Hyalangium gracile: one gene and its partner. The protein of the gene in region 2 interacts with the protein of the main gene of each other region in a pairwise test. Links are inferred from orthologs where the notes say so. Each region holds a gene or a part of one and is shown on either strand. Other genes may lie near its edges.

The links. Proteins that work in one complex are often made in the same cells at the same time.
Region 1: the proteins of dnaE (region 2) and KY572_RS36310 interact in binary tests that used the Escherichia coli proteins (3 or more experiments, as listed by UniProt). The link is inferred for Hyalangium gracile from one-to-one orthologs.

Annotation. Positions count from the first base shown.
Region 1 is NZ_JAHXBG010000024.1:142,979-146,191, forward strand. Bases 153-3,143 are described here. They hold KY572_RS36310 (aminotransferase class I/II-fold pyridoxal phosphate-dependent enzyme), read left to right. Parts: upstream 153-1,046; coding sequence 1,047-2,240; downstream 2,241-3,143. Other genes in these bases: KY572_RS36305 (phosphatase PAP2 family protein), read left to right, coding at 153-1,002; KY572_RS36315 (acyl-CoA mutase large subunit family protein), read left to right, coding at 2,297-3,143. Outside these bases: KY572_RS36300 (efflux RND transporter permease subunit), read left to right, coding at 1-49; more of KY572_RS36305, read left to right, coding at 46-152; more of KY572_RS36315, read left to right, coding at 3,144-3,213. UniProt on the Escherichia coli protein: Shows aminotransferase activity with methionine and histidine as substrates, and to a lesser extent also with phenylalanine.
Region 2 is NZ_JAHXBG010000023.1:86,988-91,277, forward strand. The notes cover bases 109-4,176. They hold dnaE (DNA polymerase III subunit alpha), read left to right. Parts: upstream 109-412; coding sequence 413-3,976; downstream 3,977-4,176. Other genes in these bases: KY572_RS35365 (hypothetical protein), read right to left, coding at 3,980-4,176. In the rest of the region: KY572_RS35355 (sulfatase family protein), read right to left, coding at 1-64; more of KY572_RS35365, read right to left, coding at 4,177-4,285. UniProt on the Escherichia coli protein: DNA polymerase III is a complex, multichain enzyme responsible for most of the replicative synthesis in bacteria. This DNA polymerase also exhibits 3' to 5' exonuclease activity. The alpha chain is the DNA polymerase catalytic subunit.

The sequences.
Region 1 (3,213 bases), on a different replicon or contig from region 2:
CGCGGAGCGCGAGCCCGCCTCGCAGCCCGTGGAGCGTAGGTCCGCATGAGTCCCTGGTCCCTGGAGAGCCTGAGGTTGCTCGACGGCCAGCGGAAGGTGCGCCTCAAGGCCGTGGACCTCATCATCATCGGCGCCTGCTCGCTCGCCGCCCTGACGCTCGTGGGGCCGGCCCGCTGGGCGCCCGGCGCGCTGGAGTCCGCCGCCGGCTTCACCCTGTTCGCGCTGGGGCCCCTGGTGCTCCGGACGGCACAGGCGGCGTGGCCTCGCAGGCGGGTGCTGCGCTGGGTGGCCGACTTCTGGCTGCTGCCCGTGGCGATGATGGGCCATGAGCTGCTCAATCCGCTGGTGGACGCCTTCACCCCGGTGCTGAAGGACGCCCAGCTCGCGACGATGGATGAGCGGCTCTTCGGCACCCAGGTGTCGGTGCTCGTCTCCAACGCGGTGCCACCCTGGCTGATGGACGTGCTGATGGTCTGCTACTACGGCCACTTCATCTGGGGCCTGGTGCTGGGGCTGGTGCTGTACTTCCACAAGCGCGTGGCGGCCTTCGATGAGTACCTGCTGGCGCTCGGCCTGTTCTTCACGCTGGGGTACTCGGCCTACATCGTCGTGCCCGCCATCGGGCCGCGCTTCTTCCTCCTGGGCGCCTTCTCCGGGCCGCTCTCCGGGGTGTTCGTCACGTCGTTGCTGGACTCGATGATGCGGACGCCCGTCTTCGTCCGGGACTGCTTCCCCTCGGGCCACACCGGCGCCACGCTGCTGGTGCTCTTCTATTCGTTCCGGTTCTCCCGCCGGGTGTTCTGGGTGATGCTGCTGCCGGGCATCGGCCTCATCGTGGCGACGCTGGCGGGGCGCTTCCACTACGCCACGGACCTGGTGGCGGTGCTGCCCCTGGTGGTGCTCGTCGTGGGCGCGGCCATGGCCCTCTCCCGAGCGGGGAGCCGTCGTCGCGGTTTCGCACCCGCGCGTTCCGTCCCCATGGACGCTATCGTGCGCCCCTAGCGCGCCGGCAGTCTCCCCCATCGCCGGCCGCCAGGAGCCTCACGATGAGCCGGCCACACGCCGCGGAACGCGTCTCCCGCTTCGGCACCACCGTCTTCTCCGAGTTCAGCGCGTTGGCCCAGAAGCACGGCGCGGTGAACCTGGGGCAGGGCTTCCCGGACTTCGACGGCCCCGACGCGGTGAAGGAGGCCGCGCAGAAGGCCATCCGTGACGGCGTCAACCAGTACGCCATCACCACGGGCGCCAGGGATCTGCGCCTGGCCATCGCCGAGCACGCGGCGCGCTTCCACGGCCAGCAGGTGGACCCGGACACCATGGTCACCGTCACCAGTGGGGCCACCGAGGCCATCCTGGATGTCATCCTCGGGTTGGTGGATCCGGGCGACGAGGTGGTGGCCTTCGAGCCCTTCTACGACTCGTACGACGCGAACATCACCTTCGTGGGAGCCAAGGCGCGCTACGTGCCGCTGCGCGCTCCGGACGCGCAGCACCCCGAGTGGTGGATCGACCAGGCGGAGCTGGAGGCGGCCTTCAGCCCGCGCACGCGGCTGCTCATCCTGAACTCGCCGCAGAACCCCACGGGCAAGGTGTTCACCCGAGCGGAGCTGGAGCGCATCGGCGAGCTGTGCGTGCGACATGACGTGAAGGTGCTCTCGGACGAGGTGTACGAGCACATCGTCTTCGCGCCCGCCCGGCACGTGCGGCCCTCCACCATCCCCTCGCTGGCGGACCGGACCATCACCGTGAGCAGCATGGGCAAGACGTTCAGCCTCACGGGGTGGAAGATCGGCTGGGTCATCGCGCCGCCGCCGCTGCGTGACGCGGTGCAGCGCGCGCACCAGTTCGTGACGTTCGCCACGGCCTCGCCGCTGCAGGCGGCCACCGCTGCCGCGCTGCGTCTACCGGACAGCTACTTCCAGGAGCTGGCGGACCGCTACCTGGCGCGCCGCGAGAAGCTGCTGCGAGGCCTGCGGGAGGCGGGGCTGCCCGCGCACGCGCCCGAGGGCAGCTACTTCATCCTGGCGGACATCTCCCACCTGGGCTTCCCGGACGACGTGACCTTCTGTCGGCACCTGGTGACGCAAGTGGGCGTGGCGGCCATTCCTCCCAGCGTCTTCTATTCCCCGGAGCACAAGCACCTGGGTCGGGGCTTCGCGCGCTTCGCCTTCTGCAAGACGGACGGGGTGCTGGACGAGGGGGCCCGCCGCTTGCGTGATGGGCTCTCGAAGCCTCGCTGACACGGCCGCTCCACTCGGCTTGCGACCCCTGGATGCGGGTGCTACATCCCCGCGCCATGCCTGCGCGCACTGCTCCGAAGACCGTCGCTCGCTCCGTCTCCTCCCAGTCCCAGAAGAAGGCCGTTGCCAGCCCGAAGGCTCGCAAGCCTTCGAAGCTGGCCAAGGTCGCCCAGAAGGTGACCAAGGCTGGCAAGGCCGCCGCCAAGGCCGGCAAGGCCGCGGTGAAGAAGGTGGCGCCCAAGAAGAAGGCCGCGGCGCTGAAGAGCTTCGACGCGGCCACGGTGAAGACCGCCACGAAGCAGGCGGAGAAGTGGGCCAAGGAGGAGCTGTCGCAGGTGACGGCGAAGATGCCGCTGCGGCGCAAGCAGTTCATCACGGACTCGGGCGTGCCCATCCCGGACGTCATGACGCTGGCGGACCGCAAGGACGAGCAGGCCGACCGCATCGGTCTGCCGGGGCAGTTCCCGTTCACCCGCGGCGTGCAGCCCACCATGTACCGGGGCCGCCTCTGGACGATGCGCCAGTTCGCGGGCTTCGGAACGCCGGCGGACACGAACAAGCGCTTCAAGTACCTCATCAGCCACGGCATGACGGGCCTGTCCACGGCCTTCGATATGCCCGCGCTGATGGGCTACGACGCGGACCACTCCATGAGCCGCGGCGAGGTGGGCAAGGAGGGCGTGGCCGTCTCCACGCTGCGTGACTTCGAGATCCTCTTCGACGGGATCCAGCTGGACAAGGTCACCACCTCGATGACGATCAACGCGAGCGCGATCGTGGCGCTCTGCATGTACATCGCGGTGGGCGAGAAGCAGGGCGTTCCGATGGAGAAGCTGGCGGGCACCATCCAGAACGACATGCTCAAGGAGTACATCGCGCAGAAGGAGTGGATCGTCGCTCCCCGGCCGGCCGTGCGCATCGTCACGGACATGATCGAGTTCTGCACCAAGCACATGCCCAAGTGGTACCCGGT
Region 2 (4,290 bases):
GCCACTCGTTCCACACCCAGTCCTCCATCAGGCGACTGGCGTTTCCCTGGTAGCCCAGCTTCATGTTGAAGAGGGCACACCCTGTGTAAAGGCCCAGAAACACGAGCAGGCCTGCCCGGCAGCCAAGCACCAGGGAACGGCCGGGAGAAGGTGGCGAGTCGGGGGGCATCGGCATTACTTCCCCAGGAGGGTCCAACCATGGTCCTGAATACCGGGACTTATGCCTGGGGGGCCAGCAAGGAAGGTGAGTCGGGGCGCCGTACCGAGCGTCACACCACCTGTCACGTCCATTGTTCGCCTGCCGACCCTGGACGTAGTAGGAAGCCAGCCCGGGCCTGATTTTCGGCACTGGCGGCGCACGGCCCGGACTCCTATTGTTCGCCACCGCTTCTCGCCAGCCCTACGACCAGCCATGTCCTTTACCCATCTCCACCTGCACACCCTGTACTCCCTCCTGGATGGCGCCATCCGGATGAAGGACCTCATCAAGACGGTGAAGGAGAAGGGGATGTCAAGCGTGGCCGTGACCGATCACGGCAACATGTTCGCCACCATCGACTTCTACAAGAAGGCGAAGGACGCCGGCATCAAGCCCATCGTCGGCATGGAGGCCTACGTCGCCGGCACCAAGGGCCGCGAGGACCGCACCGAGAAGGTGGCCCACCACCTCATCCTCGTCGCCCAGAACGCCGAGGGCTACGCCAACCTGCGCTACCTGGCCTCCAAGGCGTACATGGACGGCTTCTACTACCACCCGCGCATCGACAAGAAGCTGCTGGCCGAGCACAGCAAGGGGCTCTTCGCCCTCACCGCGTGCCTGGGCGGTGAAGTGACGAGCGCCTGCTTCCGCGGGGACATGGACCACGCCCGCAAGGCGGCGCTCGAGTACAAGAACATCTTCGAGCCCGGCCACTTCTTCCTCGAGGTCCAGTCCAACGGGATGCCCGAGCAGGACAAGGCCAACGAGAACCTCAAGACGCTCGGTAGGGACCTGGACATCCCGCTGTGCGCCACCGCGGACGCGCACTACATCAAGCGCGAGGACGCCCGGGCGCACGAGCTGCTCATGTGCATCGCCAGTGGCAAGACGCTGGCGGACGGCAAGCGCATGAAGCACTCCACGGACAAGCTCTACGTCACCAGCCCCGAGGAGATGCTGGAGTTCTTCAAGGACACCCCCGAGGCCGTCCACAACACGCAGCGCATCGCCGAGCAGTGCAACCTGGAGCTGAAGCTGGGCAAGCCCATGCTGCCCACCTTCAAGGTGCCCGACAGCCACACCCCGGACAGCTACATGGCGGAGCTGGCCTTCGAGGGGCTCCACGAGCGCTTCAAGGAACTGCACAAGGCCGGCGCGAAGTTCGACCCGGACACCTACCGCGCGCGCCTCACCCTGGAGATTGGCGTCATCCAGAAGATGGGGTTCAGCGGCTACTTCCTCATCGTCCAGGACTTCATCAACTGGGCCAAGCGGCATGGCATCCCCGTGGGGCCGGGACGTGGCTCGGGCGCCGGCTCGCTGGTGGCCTACGCGCTGCGCATCACCGACCTGGATCCCATCCCGTACAACCTGCTCTTCGAGCGCTTCCTCAACCCCGAGCGCGTGTCGATGCCGGACTTCGATATCGACTTCTGCCAGGACCGCCGGGACGAGGTCATCAAGTACGTCTCCGGCAAGTACGGCGAGAACAACGTCGGGCAGATCATCACCTTCGGCAGCTTGAAGGCCAAGAGCGTGCTGCGCGACGTGTGCCGCGTCTTCGCCCTGCCGTTCAGCGAGGGTGACCGCATCGCCAAGCTGGTGCCCGAGGTGCTCAACATCACCCTCAAGGAGGCCATCGAGACCGAGCCTCGCCTCAAGGAGATGATCGAGAAGCCCTCCAACATCGGCGAGGTGGAGGGCAAGCCCGTCACCACCAAGGACGTGCTGGAGATCGCCCTCGCGCTGGAGGGCCTGCACCGCCAGCCCGGCATGCACGCCGCCGGCGTCGTCATCGCCGACAAGCCACTGTGGGAGTTCGTACCCGTCTACCAGCCGCCCGGTGAGAAGACGCTCATCACCCAGTTCGCCAAGGACGAGGTGGAGGCCGCCGGCCTGGTGAAGTTCGACTTCCTCGGGCTGAAGACGCTCACGGTGATCCAGAACGCGCTGGATCTCATCAACCGCAACCACCCGCGGGAGACGCCTCTGGCGCGAGAGGACATCCCGCTGCACGACGAGAAGATGTGGAAGCTGATGGCCGATGGCGACACGGCCGGCGTCTTCCAGATGGAGTCCAGCGGCTTCACCGAAATGGTGATGAAGCTCAAGCCGTCCTGCTTCGAGGACGTCATCGCCGCGGGCGCGCTCTACCGGCCGGGTCCGCTCGACTCGGGCATGGTGGACGTCTTCATCAACCGCAAGCACGGCCGCGAGCCGGTGACGTACCCGCACCCCGCCCTGGAGCCGGTGCTCAAGGACACCTACGGCGTCATCGTGTACCAGGAGCAGGTGATGCAGATCTCGCAAGTGCTCGGGGGCTACACCCTGGGCCGCGCGGACCTGCTCCGCCGCGCCATGGGCAAGAAGAAGGCCGAGGTGATGCAGGCCGAGCGCGCCGGCTTCCTCGAGGGCTGCAAGAAGAACAACGTCGACCTGAAGGTGGCCGGCGAGATCTTCGACCTCATGGAGAAGTTCGCCGAGTACGGCTTCAACAAGAGCCACTCGGCGGCCTACGGCCTGGTCACCATCCACACGGCGTGGCTCAAGGCGCACTTCCCCGTGGAGTTCATGGCCGCCCTTCTCACCAGCGAGAAGGACAACACCGACAAGGTGGTGCGCCACATCGGCGAGGCCCGCGAGTCCGGCATCCAGGTGCTGCCGCCGGACGTGAACCAGTCGGACATGGCCTTCGGCGCGGTGGACGGGAAGATCCGCTTCGGCCTGGGCGCCATCAAGGGCGTGGGCGAGGGCGCCATCGAGGCCATCGTCGAGGCGCGCAAGGACGGGCCCTTCAAGAGCCTGTTCGACTTCTGCGAGCGCGTGGACAGCCGCCGCGTGAACCGCAAGGTGATGGAGGCGCTGGTGAAGGCCGGCGCGTTCGACTTCGAGAAGCGCCCGCGCCGCCAGCTCTTCGAGACGATCGAGAAGGCGATGAACCGCGGCTCGGCCAGCCAGAAGGACAAGGCGGCCGGGCAGAGCTCGCTGTTCGGGATGCTGGCGGGGCCGGCCGCGGGCGGCGGTGGCGGTAGCGCGCTCCAGGACGACTACGTGGCGGTGGAGGAGTGGCCGGAGAAGGAGCGGCTGGCCTTCGAGAAGGAGGCCATCGGCTTCTACGTGTCCGGCCACCCGCTGCACCAGTACGAGAAGGAGCTCAAGCGCTACGCCCGGCCGGTGACGGCGGTGCAGCGCGCCCGCAGGGACGAGAAGATCTCCGTGGGCGGCATCATCGCCGCGCTGCGCGAGCGGCCCACGAAGACGGGCAAGCGCATGGCGTGGGTGACGCTGGAGGACCTGTCAGGCTCCATCGAGCTGGTGTGCTTCCCGGGCAAGGACGGCACCCGGAACGTGATGGGCAAGGACGGCAAGTGGACCAAGGCGGGGCCCAAGCCGGGCTACGAGCACTGGGAGACGCTGCTCAAGGGCGATGACCCCATCCTGGTGACGGGCTCCGTGCAGATCAGCCAGCGCGACGAGGATGCGCCGACCGCCGAGCTCATCGTCGAGGACATCCAGAGCCTGAAGGCGGTGCGCGAGAAGCGCACGAAGCGGCTGGAGCTGCGCGTGCCGGCGGACCTGCTCACCGAGGAGCGCCTGTCCAAGCTGGCGGCAATCGCCAGGCAGTACACGGGGGCGACGCCGGTGGCGGTGAGCGTGCTGTTCCCGGGCGAGGCCGAGGCGCTCATCGGCGGCACGGCCCTGAAGGTCCAGGTCAGCGACGAGCTGCTGCTGGCGGTGGACAAGCTCTTCGGGATGAAGGTGGTCGAGCTGGGGTAGGGGCTACCTGCCCTCCACGCGCCGGGCCGCGAACGATGGGAAGTAGCGGCCCAGCAGGGAGATGGCCCGCTCGAACTGCTCCAACTCGGTCGAGTGGGGGCCCTTGAGGAAGCCGAGGCCCTCGATGAAGACCGGGTGGTGGTTGAACGGGTCATCGAGGTAGAGCATCAGGAAGTCGTGCACGTCCGGCCCGTCCGCCTCGATGGTGACGTGCCCCGACTGGCCCGCGACGCCGGGCTGGAAGCGCAGCGTCGCCAGGATCTGGTCGGGGTACTTGGGATCGAAGACGTGCCAGGTACTGGCGGACATGGGTG